2 regions of the Rhodococcus sp. Eu-32 genome follow, and region 2 is predicted to be linked to the other one. Evidence: riboswitches for the same ligand, from Rfam matches in the RefSeq annotation. Region 2 holds a riboswitch; the other holds the start of a gene.
What was found. A riboswitch is a leader RNA that binds a small molecule or an ion and turns the genes downstream of it on or off. The one in region 2 is predicted to bind cyclic di-AMP.

Region 1 (9,338 bases), on a different contig from region 2:
CGACGTCGTCGCAGCCGCCGCATCCGTGACACGAACGTTCCGCATCGACGGCGACTCCCCGGACTCGGGTGCGATCGCCGAACTCACTCGGCTCGGCACCCAGATCAACGACGCTGTCGTCGAGCAGCGCGTCGGAGCGCTGAAGGCGTCCGATCCCGCCACTCTGATCTACACCTCGGGAACGACGGGCCGCCCCAAGGGCGTTCAACTCACCCACGCCAATCTCGTCGCGGAGTCTCGCGGAATCCGCGAGACCAGCCTGAAGTCGTTGCTGAACGAGCACAGCCGCACGTTGATGTTCCTGCCGATGGCGCACGTTCTCGCCCGCGCGGTCACGATCGCCGCCTTCGACGCGGGCACGACGATCGGGCACACGAACGACATTCCGAACCTCGTGAGCACGTTCGGCTCGTTCCAGCCCGATTTCATCCTGTCGGTGCCCCGCGTCTTCGAGAAGGTCTTCAACACGGCGAAGCAGAAGGCACACGCCGACGGCAAGGGCCGAATCTTCGACGCCGCAGCGGAGACGGCCGTCGCATGGAGCGAAGCGCAGGATTCCGGTGCGGGACTGGTACTTCGGCTCAAGCACGCCGTTTTCGACAAGCTCGTCTACTCGAAACTTCGTGCGGCACTGGGAGGTCGGTGCAGGCTCGCGATCTCCGGCGGCGCACCGCTCGGCGCGAGGCTCGGACACTTCTACCGCGGCGTGGGCGTACCGATCTACGAAGGTTACGGACTGACCGAGACCAGCGCTGCGTTCGCAGTCAACACCATCGGCCACCAGCATGTCGGATCGGTGGGACAACCGTTGCCCGGCAATGCAGTTCGTATCGCCGACGACGGTGAGATCCAACTGCACGGCCCCGTCGTGTTCTCCGGCTACTGGCGCAACGACGACGCGTCCGCGGACGCGTTCGACGACGGCTGGTTCCGCACAGGCGATCTCGGTTCGCTCGACGACGACGGCTACATCACCATCACGGGCCGCAAGAAGGAACTGATCGTCACCGCGGGCGGCAAGAACGTCTCCCCCGCGGGCCTCGAGGACCGGTTGCGTGCGCACCCGTTGATCAGTCAGGCCATCGTCGTCGGCGACCAGAAGCCGTTCATCGGCGCCTTGGTGACCCTCGACGACGACGCGCTCAGCGGCTGGAAGTCCGCGCACGGCAAGCCGTCCGGTGCGGGAGCGGCCGACCTGGCCGACGACGCGGATCTGCGTTCCGAGATCGATGCCGCGATCGCCGATGCCAACACATCGGTGTCTCACGCCGAGGCCATCAAGAAGTACCGCATCCTGCCCGCGGACTTCACCGAGGAGGCAGGCGAGATGACGCCGACCATGAAGCTGAAGCGGAACGTGATCACCAAGTCCTACGCGGACGAGATCGAGGCGCTCTACGTCAAGTAGTGCGGCTACGCCGCCCGTGCGCGGATAGTCGGACCATGGTCCAACTATCCGCGCACGGGCGCATCAGCGCATGAACGAACGGAGACGCTGGGCCAGAGTGTCCCAGCGCCACTCTTTCTCGACCCAGGCCCGGCCCGCGTTGCCCATCGATGCAGCGAGGGTCGGGTCGGCGAGCAGACGCACCAGCGCATCGACGATCTCCTGCGTCGATCGACCGTCGACGACGTATCCGGTCTTGTTCTGCTGCACCGTTTCCGGTGCGCCGCCGGACATTCCGGCCACGACGGGTACACCCGTCGCGGACGCTTCGAGGTAGACGATGCCGAGACCCTCGACGTCGAGTCCGGCACCACGAGTCCGGCTCGGCATCGCGAAGACGTCGGCGATGGTGTGGTGTGCGGCGAGTTCCGCGGACGGCACCGTGCCCGTGAAGATCACGTGCTTCTCGACGCCCGCCGTGCGCGCGAGTTCGCGGAGCGCGCCCTCGTACGGGCCGCCGCCGACGATCACCAGGACGGCACCGTCGACGCGCTCACGCACCGCGGCGATCGACCGAATCAACATGTCCTGCCCCTTGCGCGGAACGAGGCGTGACAGGCAGAGAACGGTGGGCCGATCCCCCAATCCGTAACGCGCACGGAGCTCTTCACGCGCACCGGGGTCCGGTGCGAAGCGTGTGGTGTCGACGCCGGGCGGGAGGTGTTCGAGAGCGGCCTGCGCGCCGAACGCCGACGCGAATCGCTTGCGCGTGTACTTGCTGACGTACGTGACCGTGTCGACGGAGTTCCCGATCAGTCGAAGCGTGCCTCGCCCGCCGGGCACCATCGACCAGCCCACCTCGTGGCCGTGGGTGCTCGCGAGAATCGTCTCGGCACCCGCACGTCGCAGCACGGGCGCCATGACGGCGAGCGGCGCTGCAGCACCGAACCAGACGCTGTCGCATTCGTGGGACTGGACCAACGACGCGGCACGACGGGCGACGAGCGGCGTCGGCAGCATCAACGTCGTGGGGTGCCGGACCACCTCGAAGGGCTGGCGTGCATCGAACTTCACGTGACTGTCGCCGCGCCACCGCGGGGCGTAGACCACCAGTTCCTCGGCAGGTAGCTGACTGGCGAACGTGTGCAGGTAGGACTGGATCCCACCGGGCCTGGGCGGAAAGTCGTTCGTCACCAACAAGGTCCGACGCATCGCTCGAGCGTAGGTCAACGTGACTGCGTCGCCACCCACGACCCCCACTGATCAACGACATCGTCGGTCCCGGTACCGAGCACCTCGGAGAACACTCGGTCGACGTCGGCCGCCGACTTCGGCCCGTCGGCCATTCGCTCGTACAGCGACCGGAGTGCGTCCTCGCCGAACCGCTCGGCGACGAACGCCGCCACCGACCACGCCGCTTCGTACGCCAATGTCGACCGCGTGCCGCCCGCGGTGAAATCGCCGTCCACCGGCAGAACCGTCGGCGGTCCCCCGACCGCGACCAGCCTGCTCAGTGTCGGCGCGAGTTGTCCGAACGACGCGCCCGTGTCGCGGTAACCCGAGTAGTCGGCGAATCCTTCGAGCATCCACATCGGAGATCCGTCGACCGTGGTGGACCTGGCGGCGACATGGGTGAGTTCGTGACGCAACACCGATCGTGTCGTGAACTCGGTGAGCCGGTCGGATGCGGCGGGCCCGAACACCACGCGTTGCCCGGCGACGGGTCGGCCCGGGTCGACCTTGTCCGACATCGAGACCGCGGCGACGTTCGCACCTGCGGCATTCTCCCCCACCACCGCGGCAAATTCCTCCGGCGAGCCGGTGACGAACACGACCGCGGCGCGACGCCACTCTTCACCCCAGAAACCGGAGACGGCGTCGATCGCGCCGGGAAGCTCGCGCGCGATTGCGCCTGCGAGCGCCGTCTGCTCCGGATGAGCGACGACGACGGACGTGCCGCCTGCCGTCGAAACCTGCGTCGTGGACACCGGTCCGAAATCCCACGGCCCACGCCACGTGTGTCGGTCGATCCCGGCGACGTCCGCATCGGAGACGATCCGCCATCGGTCGCCGCGCTCGGCGACCAGCAGTGACACCGGCCTGCGCGTCGGGACGTCGTCGGTGCCCTCGATCGAGTAACGGAGAACGACGGACGGCGCCCAGACATCTGCGGCGTTCAACGGCGACGCCACCTCGGACGGGACCGGTGTTTCCGGTTCGTCGACGAGTTCGTATCCCCAGTCCGACAGCGGAACGCCCGAAAGGTTGTCGGCGCGGGAGATCTGAGCCTGCAGGAACTCCGGCGCCGCCGCGGGGTCGACCAGATCGGCCAGCGCGGTGGCGTCGTTCGTGCGCACGGCGTCGGCCCATCGATCGAGCAGCTGTTCGACGCCTTCTCGTCGTTGTTCCTCGTACGGATTCGCAGGCGGCTCCCCGGCGGGCGACGCGGGGGCGTCGGCCACCGGTGCACTGCACGCTGTCAGCAAGGCCATCGCGACGACGACGGCCGCGACCCAGGAACGGGTCACGGCCGATCGGAGTCGTCGATCAGTAGCGACGGGCACCGTAGAACGGGAACGAGGCCATCGACTGCACCTTGACGGGCACGCCGAACGTCGACGCGTGCAGCACGTTGCCGTTGCCCGCGTAGAGCCCCACATGCGAGGCATCTGGATAGAACAGCACGACGTCGCCGGGCTGAAGATCCTTCTGGTCCACCGGCGTTCCGCCTTGGGCCTGAGCCTGGCTGGACCGTGGAAGCGTCTTGCCGACCTGCTTGTAGGCCCACACGACCAGGCCCGAGCAGTCGAACCCGTCGGGACCCGTCGCGCCCCAGACGTACGGCTTTCCGATCTGCGTCATGCCTGCTTGCAACGCCGCGATTCCCGATCCCGGGACGAGGTTCTGCAGGATCTTGTTCAGATCGAATCCGGGAGGCAGCGGGGTCCCAGCCAGCTCGGCCTGCTGGTCGCTCGACAGCGCACCGTACGCGGCCATGACGTCGGCCATCTGGCTCTGCAGTTCGCTCTGCTTCGCTTGGAGGTCGTCCGAGACCATCTTGGCCTGCTCTGCGGCCGTACGCGCGGCCTCCGCGGCCTGCTCGGCCGCCTGCTCGGCAGTACGTGCGTCCGAGGTGGCTTGTTTGAACTGCTCGACCTGGCGGGCAGTCTCGGCAGAGATGACGTCGAGAGCCGACATCTGGTCGAGTAGCTGCTGCGGGGAGTCGCTCACCATGACCGCGAAGAGGCGGTTGGTTCTTCCACCCTGGTAGTTGACGTTCGCGACCTTGTCGATCGCCGGCTTCAACTGCGCGAGTGCGTCTTCCGCCGCCTGCAGCGCCACCCGATGGGTGTCCACGGAGGCCTCCGCGTCGCGCTGGGCCGCAGTCTTGGCGTCCAGGTCGATCTGAGCGTTGTGCAGGGCCTCGGTGGTCTGCTCCGATTCGCGAGACAGGTCGGCGAGGCGGGTCTGAGCATCGGTCGCGCTGCCGATCTGCGGCTGCGCGTGCGCGATCGCCGTCGGGCTCGCGAGGAGGCACGCAGCCAGAGCAGCGGTCAGCACAGCGCGTTTGGAACGAGTGACGCGTTTGACGGTCGGTGTCGCCACGAGGAGGTGACTCTCCGTTCTTGCCGAGACCACCGGATCGAACCGCGCAAACGGCCCCTCGGTGGGGATAACAATTCGAAAACGAACCATACCCACGGACTAGGTCTTGTGGACAGGTTTGACGTCGGCAATTCGCCGGAATTCCCGCACGAACGGTACGTGAATTCCTGACGAACAGCTTTGCCAGGCTACGAAAAGACGGGATTGCTGTCCATTCGATGCCGAATCGTTGTGACAACCCACAACTTTCCGGCAGGCCGTGACACTGTCGTGTCACGAGGCCTCACACGACGAGAGCAGCACCGGACATCACGAGCCGGTGGGCTCGGTTCCGATGCTGCTCGTCGGTAGATCATGCTGGCGTCCGGTAACAGACGTCAGTAGCGGCGCGCTCCGTCGTACGGCATCGACGCGACCGGTGCGACCTTGACCGGAACACCGGACGTGGACGCGTGAACGACGTTGCCGTTGCCGACGTAGATTCCCGAGTGCGATCCGCCGTAGAAGGAGATCACGTCACCGGGCTGCAAGTCGGACTGAGAAACAGGAGTTCCTGCTGCTGCCTGGTCGTAGCTGGTGCGCGGCAGGCTGATACCGGCCTGCTTGTATGCCCACTGCACGAGACCCGAGCAATCGAAGGAGTCGGGGCCCGACGCACCGTAGACGTACGGGGCACCGATCTTGGACTCTGCGGCCTGAACGGCCTTGGCGGCGGGCGTGACCTGCGGAGCAAAACCTGCGGGAGCACCCGGCAACGCGGGCGCCCTGGGCAGGCCCGGGAGCTCGGTCGGAAGCTGAATGCCCGGGATTTCCGGAACTTCGAAGGTTCCGACGCCGGGGATGGTGATGGGGGCCGCCATTGCGGGAGCAGCGGGAAGGACCACTGCGCCGGCTGTGATCGCGCCGGCTATGAGGACTCGACGCAATGAACGGGTTGAAGTGTGTGACGCCACGAGAAGGGGTTGCTCCGTTTCTTCCACTCATCCGCCGACCGAGTTAGCTGACGGGTTCGGGCTGGGAAGATCAGCCCTACCCACCGGCACGCGGTAGCGATTCGGCGGGATTCACCCCAGTGGAAATCGGGTTCCCGGTTCGGGGCTCTCACGAGGTCCCGATTAGGCGGTGACTTGCGACGCCACTCCGGTGTGGATTGGCGAGACTCCGCAAGGTCTCAGGAAGGTTACGAAACGGCATACGTCCGTGTCGACCCCGACGCGCCGGGCAAGCCCTATTAGTTCCGTTTTCGACTACATCGCTTGCTGGTCGGCCTCATGGTCACGGGGCGGTAACGACGAGCTGTCCATCGGCTGATCGTCGTCCGTCACCAGACGCAGACGGGGTACGAGACCGACGTCCGCGAGGACACCCATCGCACCGAGTTCTTCCTGGTCGATGTCGATTTTCGAGGTACGCGAGCGCACGTCCACACGCTCCCCGGAAGGCCACCCCGGCGCCCCGAGAAGGACCGTGACAACGCAGTCCGCGCACGCGATGTCGCGGACCTTGCAATCACTGCAGTCGACAATCATGTGATCCTCGTCTCTTTCATCGTTCGAGCGTCGTCCACAGGCCCGATTCGGCCGTCGAGAGGGAACCTAGCGACGCCCTCCGACACCTTCGGCGACGACGGGTCTCGAGCCCGCATGTTGTCGGTGCTTCCGTCTAGCGTCCAGATCTTGTGAGCCTTCCGATCCAGCTGACGTTCGACGAACTGGACACCCCTCTGCACGACACGACGTTCGTCGTCGTGGACCTCGAGACGACGGGCGCCAGCGCGGACACCGAAGCGATCACCGAGATCGGCGCCGTGAAGATTCGGGGCGGCGAGGTCGTCGGCGAGTTCGCGACGCTCGTCGATCCCGGCCGATCGATCCCGCCGTACATCGTCGAACTCACCGGCATCACGACCGCGATGCTGATCGGCGCACCACGCATCGAACGCGTGCTGCCCGCGTTCCTCGAATTCGCCCAGGGCGCAGTGCTGGTGGCACACAACGCGAGATTCGACATGGGCTTCCTGCGGGCTGCCGCCAGCCGTCTCGACGTCGCCTGGCCCAAGTTCTCGGTCCTGTGCACGGTCAAGCTGGCGCGACGCGTCCTCACCCGCGACGAGGCGCCGTCGGTCAAGCTTTCGGCGTTGGCTTCCCTGTTCCAGGTCAGCACTCGGCCCACCCACCGCGCTCTCGACGACGCACGCGCGACCGTCGACGTCCTGCACGCGTTGATCGAACGCGTCGGAAACCAGGGCGTGCACAGTTACGCCGAACTGGTCGACTACCTGCCGAACGTGTCGTCGGGCCAACGGGCGAAGCGGCACCTCGCCGCCGGCCTGCCGCGGACGCCCGGCGTGTATCTGTTCAAGGGCCCGGGAAACGAGGTGCTGTACGTCGGCACGTCGACCGATCTGCAGCGCCGTGTCCGCAACTACTTCACGGGCTCCGAGACTCGTGGACGCATGAAGGAGATGGTCGACCTCGCCGTCGGCGTCGATCACGTCGAGTGCGCCCACGGGCTCGAAGCCGGAGTGCGCGAACTCCGGCTTCTGAGTGCCCACATTCCTCCGTACAACCGGCGTTCGAAGTTTCCGAAGAAGGGGTGGTGGATCACGACCACCTCGGAGGCTTTTCCTCGTCTGTCGGTCGTCCGTGTACCCACGCCCGGCAGTTTAGGTCCGTTCACGGCGCGAGCCGACGCGGCCGATGCTGCGGCCCTCGTGGCGGAGTACGCGGGAATTCGTACGTGCACCCGCAGGCTCCCCGCGTCGAAGCTGCACGGGGGTGACTGCCCGCCGACGGCGGTCGGTGGATGCGCAGCCGCGTCCTCGGGGCTGCTGTCGGCCGAGGAGTACGCGTCGTATCCCGAGAAGTTCCTGGCTCTCGCAGCAGGTCTCGACGACTCCGTCTTGCTCGCCGCTCGAGCGAAGGTCACCCGGCTGGCGGACTCCGAGCTCTTCGAGTCCGCGGCGCGCCTGCGCGACCGTCTCGCAATCCTCGCCGACATGCTCGCGCGGATGCATCGGCTCGCGGCCGTGGCGGCGATCGCGGAACTCGTGGCGGCCCGACGAACACCCGAGGGTGGGTGGGAGCTCGCGGTCGTCCGCTACGGCCGCCTCACCGGCGCAGCCGTGGCGCCTCGGCGTGTACACCCGATGCCCGTCGTCGAGGCCATCACGGCCTCCGCCGAAACGGTGGTCCCGGACGACACACCGCTGCGCGGCGCGTCACCGGAAGAAGTAGGCCTCATCGCGCGCTGGCTCGACTCCGACGGCGTCCGCATAGTCCGCACCACCGACGGCTGGATGTCGCCCGTCCACGGGGCAGGCAGCTGGCGAGAGTGGTGCCGCACCGCCCGAGAGGTCTCACGACGCGAACACCGTGCCTACGACGACGTCCGACATCGGTGACGGGCCCGCCCTCTAAGCTCGTCCACGTCACGTGCGACCGACGTGTACCCATCGTTCGTGGAGGAGCCCAATGATCAACGCCATCGTCATGATCGACGCCGAGGCGAACGCCATCCCCGAGACCGCTCAGGCGGTGGCCGACGTCGCAGGCGTCACCGAGGTGTATTCGTGCGCAGGCGACGTCGACCTGATCGCGATCGTGAAGGTGCGCGATCACCAGCAGATCGCCGAGGTCGTCACCGGAGGCATCAACAAGGTGCCGGGCGTACTGAACACCGCGACGCACATCGCGTTCCAGTCGTATTCGAGCGCCGACGTCGAAGCAGGCTTCTCCATCGGCGAGTGAGCCGGGTAGTCGTCAGTCCAACTCGTTGGACCGCGTCACCCATCGGGCCAACAAATCCGTGGCTGCACCCGAGTCGATCGCCGTCGCCGCGCGAGTGAGCCCCGACGCCACCGCGGGGACCAACCCGTCGGCGTTCAGCCCGTCGGTGATTCCGCAGTGAGCCGCCAGCGCGGCAGCAGCGTTCAGCAGAACCGCGTCGCGCACCGGCCCGGTCTCCCCCGCGAACACCGCCCGCGCGACGCCTGCGTTGTACATCGCGTCACCGCCGCGCAGCGCGTCGATGGGTACGAGGTCGAGTCCGAAGTCCCGTGGGTCCAATGTCGTGGCCGTGACCGACCCGCCGGACACAACGTGCACGGTCGACGTCGTCGACAGCGTGATCTCGTCCAGGCCGTCGTCGCCGCGCACCACCAGTGCGCTGGTGCCCCGTTCGGCGAACACCCCGGCCACCACCGACGCGAGGGACTCGAACGCGCAGCCGATCAATCCGGCCCGAGGACGGCCCGGATTCGTCAGCGGTCCGAGCACGTTGAACGCCGTCGGGATCCCGATCTCCTTGCGCGCCGGGCCCGCGAAGCGCAGTGCCGGGTGGTAGA
Region 2 (9,338 bases):
CTCGGTCAGCACGGCACGGTCGAGGCTGACGAGCGACAGCCCGTGGGCCGGGTTCTTGACCAGCTGCAGACGGCCGTAGCGGGCCATCGTGTCGACGATGTCGACAAGCAGCGGCTGCGGGACCGCGTAGCGCGAGTAGTTGACCAGTGCGTCGACGACCTGTTCGGCGTCGTGACCGGCGGCGCGCGCGTTCCACAGCGCGAGGGGCGTGATGCGATACGTGTGGACGTGCTCGGGCGCGCGTTCGAGCTCCGCGAACGGCGCGATGGCGCCGCGGGCTTCGCCTGCCTGCGGGTGGTCGATCTCGAGCAACAGCGTCTTGTCGGACTGGACGATGAGGGGTCCGTCGGTCACCGATTCCTCCTACGGAAAGTGCGCAATTCTTCCATTGTCCACACGAGGCGCCGTCGGCGCACGTGCGCGCGAATGTATAGCCGGCTGTACATTCGCGCGCACGTGCGGCGCAGCCGCCTCATTCCACGAGCGCCACCGACGTGATGCGGTGCAGAGTGAATCGCCGGACGACCCCGGTTGCCGGGTCGAACGCGTCGAGCTGCCCGCCGCCGACGCTCACCGGGTCCACGACGCGTTGCGACGCGACACCTTGGGCGTCGACGTACCCGATGGACACGCTGCGACGCACCTTGACGGCCGTCTGCAGCAGGGCCATCGTCGCGGACCCGGTCGCGCGGGTGCCGTCGGAGCGAACGGTCTTGCCGCCCGCCGATGCTGCCCGCTCCCCGGCGCGCAGCTCGGTGACGAGCCGTCCGAGTTGTTCCTCGGTCGGGACCGCCTGGTTCCGGTACGTCGGACGGTGCCGACGCGCGGGCACGCGGGCGCCGTGGGTACGCAGGTCGACGATGGCGCCGCTGGCGTCCTCACCGGCAGGCGCGAACCCGGCCGCGGACAGCACGGCCAGGACCTCGGCCAGCGGCGCCTGCGAGATCGCCACCGTCGGGGCAAGTCCGCGGAGCGCCAACTGCTCGGATGCAGGCGACTTCAGCACCTCGGCCAGCAGCGCCGGGTCCTCGCACCGCACGAACGACGACGCCACACCCGCGCGCAACCGCCCGTGCCTGCGGGCGACGTCGTCGATCAGGTAGGTCAGGCCCTGCGGCACCGGCGTGCGCGAGTGCACCTCGAAGAGCGAGTGCAGTTCGGATGCGGACATTCCGACGTCGAGTGCGCGGCGCAGGCTGTCGTCGGTGATGCGGTACATCGTCGCGGCACCTGCGGATTCGACGTCGGCGACGAGGTCGATGCGGTCCGACAACTCCGGTTCGAGCGGTCCGGGCGCGACGAGGGTGAGGTCGGCCTGCACCAGCACGTAGTCGATCGGGGTGGGGAGCGCGTCGCGCATCTCCGCTTCCGCGTCGCCGCCGTGCAGCAGCGCCTTGCCGGGTGTCGACAGTGCCCCGCGCGCGACGATGCTCAGTGCCGTCGCCTCGGCGAGCATGCGGGAGACCGGCCGCGGTGAGAACCGGGCCGCCGACCGGGGACGACGCCACGCCAGTCCACGCGAGATGTCGATCTCACCCGCTGCCACACCCGTTCCCAGGTCGGCCAGGTACTCGAGGATGGTCCGCCGGTCACGCGGTGCGGCGGGGGAGCGCACTTCGTCGGACAATGCAGCGACAGGCTTGTCGTTGGGATCACGCATCCCGATCAGCCACGGCGCGCGCTGCAGATCGAGCCACGCCGACGCGAGCGTGTGCCACTTGGCGGCGGTCGTGCCGTTCGTCCATGCGTCGACGGCCGACGTCGGTGCCCAGTAGTCCTCACCGGAATCGTTCGGTGGCAGCGGGTCCGGGGTGCCGCTCGAGATGAGCGACGCGGCCGCGAGCAATTCGACGAGCAGTCCGACGCGGGTGTCGTCGAGCCCGGTGACTTTAGCGATGCGTTTGATCTCGCGGACACCGAGGCCACCGGCCTTCAGTGCCGGAGCCGGGGTGTCGGACAACGCCTGCACGACGGCCCCGCAGTGCCGAATCAGTTCGAGTGCCTCGCCTGCCGCAGCGGCGTTGACGTCGGCCGCGGTCAATTTGCTGGTCGCGGGCTTGGGGGGTGTCAGCGACGTCGGATCGGAGACGGGTTCGCCGCGCAGCGTCTGTCCGACCTGGTGCGGCAGTTCGACGGTCTGCTCGTCGAGCCAGATCAGCAGACCTGCGCGCAGGAGTTTCTGCACCGGCCGATCGGGGGGAGTGTCGGGTGCTGCGTCCCTCGTCCTGCCGGTGGGCGACGACCTTGCCAGCGTCTCGAGCAGGCTACGTTCGCTGTCGTCCAGCTCGGCGAGCGCTGCGGTGATCTGCTCGGCGGTGAGCTGCTCGGTGGCGTCGAGAATGCGGCCGACGCGCCAGGGCACGGCGTCACGAGCGGCAGGAACCATGCGCAGCGACGTCGTGCCCCAGACGAGTGCACGGTCGCGCAACGACGTGAGTGCGCGGTCGACGGCCTTGCCCGTGGCTCGTTTGGCGATGATCGCGTCGAGCTGGGCCCGCGTGACCGGCATTTCGTGCGCGCCTTCGATGGCGAGCATCTCGAGAATCGTCAGCGTGAGAGTGTCCAGCGTGTCCGCGGCGCGCAGGATCGAGGCTCGCTGTTCGGCACGCCCGGCGAGCACCCCGATGGTCGACGGCGGCGGCACGGTCAGGTCCGGCCGCAGCGTCAGGGTGGTGACGAGCTCGGTGTCGGTACGGGATCTCAGCCACGCCGCGAGGTCCGAAGCCACTGCTGTATCGGTCATTGCTTTACAGATTAGAGACCTGGGCTGGTGTACGGCGCGTCGCAGGTGTCAAAATGGGCGCATGGTGAACAAGTCGAAGAAGCCCTATGTCGATCCAGGCTGGCCCGAAACCGCTCGTGGCGATCACGCGGTGACCGAGCTCTCGTCCTCCCGATCGGGAGGCCTGTCCCCGTTCGGCGAGGAGACGGAGTTCCCGTTGCCGGTGGAGCAGCTGCCGTACGCGCACCCGGTGACCGTCGTCAACCGTTAGAAGAACAGATACGCGAAAGGCCCCCGAGAATCTCGGGGGCCTTTCGCGTACGTGCGGCGCTTACTGAGGCAGGAATGCCTTGTTGGCCTGGTAGAACTCGACGATCTGCGGGTCGAGCTGGATGCCCTTGGTCGCGTCCTGGATGAAGGACGTGATCTGCGGATCGTTGGTGATGGTCTGCACGGCGGTCGTGATGCCGTCGATGACCTCGGCGGTGCCGTCGACCGTCGGGATGCTGGTGAGGTCCGGAAGCTTCGGGGCTTCGGGAGCGGACTGCGGCGAGGCAGGAACGCTGCGCTCGGTGGGCGCGCTGCTCAGTCCGAGGCTCGACGAGCAGGAGGGCCATGCGCCCCAACCCTGCGATGCGAGGACCTTCTCGGCGACGGCGATCTGCTCTTCACGGGTGGCCTGGTTGGCCGACGCTGCATACTGTCCGCCGCCGTGCGACGTCCAGGTGCTCGGAGAGAACTGCAGGCCGCCCTGGAAACCGTTGCCGGTGTTGATGGCCCAGTTACCGCCTGCTTCGCACTGTGCGAGGCGATCCCAGTCCGAGTCGGGGGCCGCGTTCGCGGTGCCCGAGAAGGCGATACCCGCGGTGCCCATGATGGCGCCGGTGACGGCGACCTTGGCAACCGTGCGGCCGGTGGTGGTCGGCTTGCGATGACGTCCGCTCATACGAATTGAAATCCTCTCCACTGGCGCCTGCGAGGTCAGCTGTCGGGTTCGGGCTGAGAGGTAGCCCGGCCCAACCGTTCCGGAGGAACTGTCGGGCTTCACCCCAAGGAAATCGTTGCCGGGCAACGCTTTCCGGTTATCCGAGAGGACGTGTGGGTCCCCCGTCCTCGTCCCCTGGGTAGTTCGTCGAGGGTTCCGTTTCCGCGGGACGAGGTTGGGCGCTGCGGGTACGGATTCGGCCGAAGTTTCTCAGCCGCTGATGACCGTACTGAAGTTCCGGCGGAGTGTCACCATTTGGTAACTGTCGATTTCGGGGGCCGCGGCCACAGTCGTTCGGATAACGGAAAGCGGGGCCGGCGAACTCCCAGCTAGCGGCGGTGATGCGTCGGCGTCGCCCGCTCGTTGCCCTTCCGTTATGCCGCTGTTATGTGACAGAAGTCACATCCAGCCGGAATGGGGCAGGAGGGGCTGAAGTGATCAGGCGTCGACGATGTCCTTGCCGAGTGGCATCAGAGAGATCGGGATCATCTTCAGGTTCGCGATGGCGAGTGGAATCCCGATGATCGTGATCGCCATCGCGACCGCCGTGACGATGTGACCGATCGCGAGCCAGATGCCGGCGACGATCACCCAGATCACGTTGCCGATCAACGACGCGACTCCGGCGGTCGGTTTCTCGACGACGGTCTTGCCGAACGGCCACAGCGCATAGACGCCCACGCGGAACGACGCGATGCCGAACGGAATGGTGATGATGAGAATGCAGCAGACGATGCCCGCCGCGAAATAGCCGAGTGCCAGCCAGAGTCCGCCGAAGATCAGCCAGATGACGTTCAGGATCACTCGCACTTGTCGGCCCCTCTACCTCGCACGTCTACCGGACATCAGCGCAAACACTAGCGCCAGAACGAAGCCGAGGGGCGACGCGAGCATTGCAGTCAGATAAAGCCACAGTGGCGGTTCCTCGTTCGTGATCGCGGGAACGAGAAAGATGGCCACGATCGCCAGCAGGCCGACGGCGAAGATCGTCAGTGCGACGCGAAGCAGTGTGTTGCGGTGGGGGCGCGAATCGGGCACGTCACCAACTTAGCGGCTGGGCTGCGAACGAAAACGCAGATGCCTCGCAGATGCCCTCCGCTGTAGACTGCAGTATTCGCGTCCTACGTTCGTATGTGGGGCGCGACTGTTGTGTGGAAGTACTTCGAGCGAATGGACGGGTGAGCGCAGTGCCGACCGGCAAGGTGAAGTGGTACGACGTCGACAAGGGTTTCGGCTTTCTCTCGCAGGAAGAGGGAGAGGACGTCTACGTTCGTTCGTCTGCGCTTCCTCCCGGCGTCGAGGGCCTCAAGGCGGGCCAGAAGGTCGAGTTCGGCATGGCTGCCGGTCGACGCGGTCCTCAGGCGCTCAGCCTGAAGGTGCTCGAACCTGCCCCGTCGGTGCGGCAGAACAGCGCGAACCGGCGTGAGCCAGTGGAGCGGAAACACACTCCGGACCAGTTGCACGGCATGGTCGAGGACATGATCACGTTGCTCGAGGCAACCATTCAGCCGGAGCTGCGCAAGGGTAAGTACCCGGACCGCAAGACCGCGCAGAAGATCTCCGAGGTCGTGCGCGCGGTGGCCCGGGAACTGGACAGCTGAGCAAGAAACGATCTCCGCTCAGGCCGTCGCGATCGACCAGATCGCGTGACTGACGATCTCTTCCTGCTGGGTGTCGGTGTCGATGACGCCGGACGGCAGTCGGACCTCGACGCCCAGCAGCGCACGACCCTGGTCGTCGACCGGCGGGACCGTCACCGCCGAGGTCGAGTCGGGGAGGTACAGGGTGTCGGTTTCGACGGCGTCGCTTCCCGACTCGTCGGAGTACACGGCGGCGAGAATCCACGGCGCCGACGCGATCTCGCTCGGTAGCGACAGCTGGAGCGGACGTCCCTCGCGTACCGGCAGAGTGACGCTCTCGCCGTCACTGCCGCACAAAGGCTGGTCTACGGGGCAGTACAGGTAGGGCTGGACGTCGATGGTCCGGCCGTCGGCGAAAGCTGTGATGCTCGGTCGCCCGGAGGGTGCGTCCCGGACGAGGAGCGCCAACACCCCGACGAAGGCGACGAGCACGACGACGGCAGCGGCCGCCCCGATTGCCAGGATCTTCTTGGTTTTCGGTGCGAGGTTCACTTAGCTCACGTTCTGTCGGGTGGCGGCGTCGGGAAAGGTCTGCTCGGCGTGCTCGGGACGGTTTCCGCCGAGCCCGGGCAGCAGCGACTTTCCTCGGTAGGTGAGGAAAGTCTGCGCGAGTCCGATCGTAAGTAATACCGAGACGACGGTGAAACCCAGCCAGTATTCGGTCGGCAGCAGCACGCCCAACGTTCCGCCGAGAACCCAGCAGAGCTGCAGAACGGTCTCCGAACGCCCGAATCCGGATGCGATGGATTCGGGCGGCAGATCGGATTGCAGCGACGCGTCGAGGGAGACCTTCGCGAGGGCGCTGGCGCAGGAGGCGACGAGAGCCGCGAGCGCAGCGGTCAGCAGACTGTCGGTGATGGCTGCGATGATCGCGAATGCCGTCACGGCGGCGGCGCAGCGCAGGACGACGATCGCGGGCCTGCCGAGCTTGATGCGCGCGCCCGCGGCGTTGCCGGCGAAGTTTCCGATCGCTGCGCCCGCGCCGACGAGTCCGAGCATCGCGGCCTGCTTGATCGGTTCGTGTTCGGTCTGCGATTTGGCGACGAACGCGACGTACAGCGTGAGGAACCCGGTCAGGATTCGGATCGTGCCGTTGCCCCACAATCCGACGATGACGGCTTTGCCCAACGGCTGACGACGGTTCTTCGGGGCAGCAGCCGTCTGCTTCTCGCGTCGGATGACCTCGGTGACGGCGTCGTCGCCGTGGTAGCTCAGTGTCGCGGGGACCTCGCCCTCGGTGACCTCGACCCACGACGGGATCCGCATGCTCAGGTACGCGCCGAAGATCGTGATGGCGGCGACGAACCACAGCGCGCCCGACGACCCGGCGAGCCACGCGATCACGGCCGCGACACCGCCTGCGACGATCGTGCCGCCGATCAGACCGAACACGGTGAGCCGCGAGTTGACGCGGACGAGGTCGATCTCCGGTGGCAGCACCCTCGGGGTCACGGCACTCTTGAGCACCGCGAACGATTTGCTGAGTACGAGCATGCCGAGCGCCGCCGGGTACAGCACCCAACTGTCGAAGTTGAACACCAGGACCACCGCCAGCGTCGCGCGCAGCACGAACGACGTGGCCAGCGCGATGCGTCGGCCGTGCTGAAGTCGGTCGAGCATCGGGCCGATGAGCGGGGCGATGACGGCGAACGGCGCGATCGTGATGAGCAGATACAGCGCGACCTTCGTCTTGTCCTCGCCCGTCGCGGCCGAGAAGAACAACGTGTTCGCGAGCGCGACGGCGAGGGCTGCGTCGGACGCGAAGTTCGCCATCGTCGCGTACGTCAGAGCCGTCAGTCCGGACTTGTCGGCGCCGTCGGCCTTGGCGGCTCGCTGGAACGCGCCGATGCCCTTGCCCGTCAGCTCGCGACTACGCATCGCGGCGACGCGGGTGACCGTCAGCTTGCGCGGCATCGGCGGCGGTTTCGGGCCCGACCCCTTACCGGGAGGAGGCGTCGGGGGATGCAGTGGAGGCAGCGGAGTGCGCCTGCTGGCCTGACGCGGCGCAGGTCGGTAGTTGTCGAATCCCGGGTGATCCTCACCCGGAGGGGTATCGGAGTGGCGGGGATCGGTCACGGGATCAATTCTGTCCTAAAAATCGACGCGGCGAAGACACCGACTCACGGCTGGGGTGTGAACTGCACCTCGAACATCGTCGGCCAGAGCTTCCCCGTGACGAGAAACCTGTCGGTGCCGGGAATCTGCGCGATTCCGTTGAGCACGTCGGCACCCGCACGCTCGTCGGAGGTCATCGAATTCCAGAGCGGCGACGCGTCGATCATCTCGGTGACGCGCCCGGAGTCGGGGTCGATCCGGGCGATGTCGTCGCTCTGCCAGAGATTGGCATAGACGGAACCGTCGTCGGAGCATTCGAGTTCGTTCAGGTTGCTCAGCTGCTCGCCGTTCACGGTCACCTGGACCGACCCCGTCTCGTCGAACGACGCGGGATCGCGGAACGTGAGTGTCGACGAGCCGTCGCTCATGATCAGTCGGTCACCGTCGTCGCACAGGCCCCAGCCCTCGCCGTCGTAGACCACCTGCCGACGCTCCTGCAGCGTGACGGGATCGCGCTCGAACGCGACGCCGTCGCGCCACGTGATCTGCCAGAGGGAGTCTCCGGCGACGGTGAGCCCCTCGCCGAAATAGTTCGACGACAGGTCGACGCGTCGCAGTTCCTCGCCCGTCTCGAGGGACGAGACCCGCACGTACGACGACCCGTTGCGGCCGGTGCCCTCGTACAGTTCGCCGCCGGACACTTCGAGGCCCTGGGTGAACGCCGTCCGATCGTGCTCCCGCGTCTGGACGACCGTCACGGTCGACGTCGTGGCGGTGGCGTCCGGCTCGTCCGTGGCTCCGGAGCATCCGATCAGCAGAACCGCCGCGGCGAGCAGACCCGGCACGGCCCGGAAGGGGACGGTCATCCGCCCATCATGGCAGGCCCGAACTGGGCGCATTCGACGTGATGCGGCAAAATGAACGACGTGAGTTTCGTATCGTCTCCAGAACTCGACCATTCGGACCGCGACGAAGCCGTGCGCGATCGGACAACCCAGCGTGAACCGGTTCGCCCCGTGTTGGCCGACGCCGTGGATCTGGCGCGGCAGGCGGTCGTCGACCTGGGCGAAGGCGGTATCGGTGAGTATCTCGGCGTGACGGCCGAGGACGAGAGTTCCGCCACCCATCGCTTCGTGAGCGACCTGCCCGGCTACCGCGGATGGCAGTGGGCCGTCGTCGTCGCGGCACCCGAGGGCGCGGACACCGCGACCATCAGCGAGCTCGTTCTGCTGCCCGGCCCTGATGCTCTCGTCGCGCCCGAGTGGCTGCCGTGGGACGAGCGCATTCGCCCCGGCGATCTCGGTCCCGGCGATCTCCTTCCCCCTCGCGTGCAGGATCCGCGGCTCGTTCCCGGCTACGTCGCGACGGGTGACCCGCAGGTCGACGACGTCGCATACGAGCTCGGCCTCGGACGGACGCAGGTGCCGAGCCGTGAAGGACGTCTCGACGCGGCCGAGCGGTGGCACGACGGCGAATTCGGTCCGGGCAGCGAGATGGCGAAGGCCGCACCGTCGACGTGCGGTCTGTGCGGCTTCTATCTTCCGATCGCCGGGTCGCTCTCCGCCGCGTTCGGTGTGTGCGGCAACGAGTTCGCCGCCGACGGACGCGTCGTCCACGCCGAGTACGGATGCGGCGCGCACTCGGACACCGAGTTGCGCACCGGCGCAGGCTCGCCGCAGTTCGAGCCGTACGACGACGCCGTGCTCGACGTGACACCTCAGGAACCGCAACCGGTGCAGGAACCGGAACCGGCGCAGGAGATGGAAGCGCCGCAGGAGACGGAAGCGGCGGAGGCGTCGCAGGACGAGCAGCCGATCCAGGATCCGCAATCGACCACCTGAACGATCCTTTCGACACCGAAGCTCTGCGGGCCGGGGTCGTCTCGGCGTGGACGTCGTCGCCGACCCGGCTGCGAGAGGATGCGGCGACCGAGGCG

Region 1: linked by a shared signal. The riboswitch ahead of DK926_RS11780 (C40 family peptidase) and the one ahead of DK926_RS10065 (transglycosylase family protein) in region 2 are both predicted to bind cyclic di-AMP.

What each region holds. Positions count from the first base shown of each region.
Region 1 covers NZ_QGNK01000008.1:58,569-67,906, reverse strand. Annotated here, with positions in the region: gene DK926_RS11800 (long-chain fatty acid--CoA ligase) at 1-1,408, shown strand, start outside; gene DK926_RS11795 (glycosyltransferase family 4 protein) at 1,472-2,599, opposite strand; gene DK926_RS11790 (basic secretory family protein) at 2,614-3,915, opposite strand; gene DK926_RS11785 (C40 family peptidase) at 3,935-4,993, opposite strand; gene DK926_RS11780 (C40 family peptidase) at 5,371-5,946, opposite strand; cyclic di-AMP (ydaO/yuaA leader) riboswitch at 5,966-6,125, opposite strand; gene DK926_RS27260 (hypothetical protein) at 6,241-6,414, opposite strand; gene DK926_RS11770 (DEDD exonuclease domain-containing protein) at 6,672-8,396, shown strand; gene DK926_RS11765 (Lrp/AsnC ligand binding domain-containing protein) at 8,467-8,742, shown strand; gene trpD (anthranilate phosphoribosyltransferase) at 8,755-9,338, opposite strand, start outside.
Region 2 covers NZ_QGNK01000006.1:232,921-242,258, reverse strand. Annotated here, with positions in the region: gene DK926_RS10080 (DNA repair helicase XPB) at 1-354, opposite strand, end outside; gene DK926_RS10075 (helicase-associated domain-containing protein) at 473-2,743, opposite strand; gene DK926_RS10070 (hypothetical protein) at 2,805-2,993, shown strand; gene DK926_RS10065 (transglycosylase family protein) at 3,054-3,668, opposite strand; cyclic di-AMP (ydaO/yuaA leader) riboswitch at 3,677-3,867, opposite strand; gene DK926_RS10055 (YccF domain-containing protein) at 4,146-4,517, opposite strand; gene DK926_RS10050 (hypothetical protein) at 4,530-4,745, opposite strand; gene DK926_RS10045 (cold-shock protein) at 4,895-5,308, shown strand; gene DK926_RS10040 (DUF2771 domain-containing protein) at 5,327-5,839, opposite strand; gene DK926_RS10035 (MFS transporter) at 5,840-7,423, opposite strand; gene DK926_RS10030 (glutaminyl-peptide cyclotransferase) at 7,468-8,268, opposite strand; gene DK926_RS10025 (DUF3027 domain-containing protein) at 8,320-9,243, shown strand; gene DK926_RS10020 (ATP-binding protein) at 9,240-9,338, shown strand, end outside.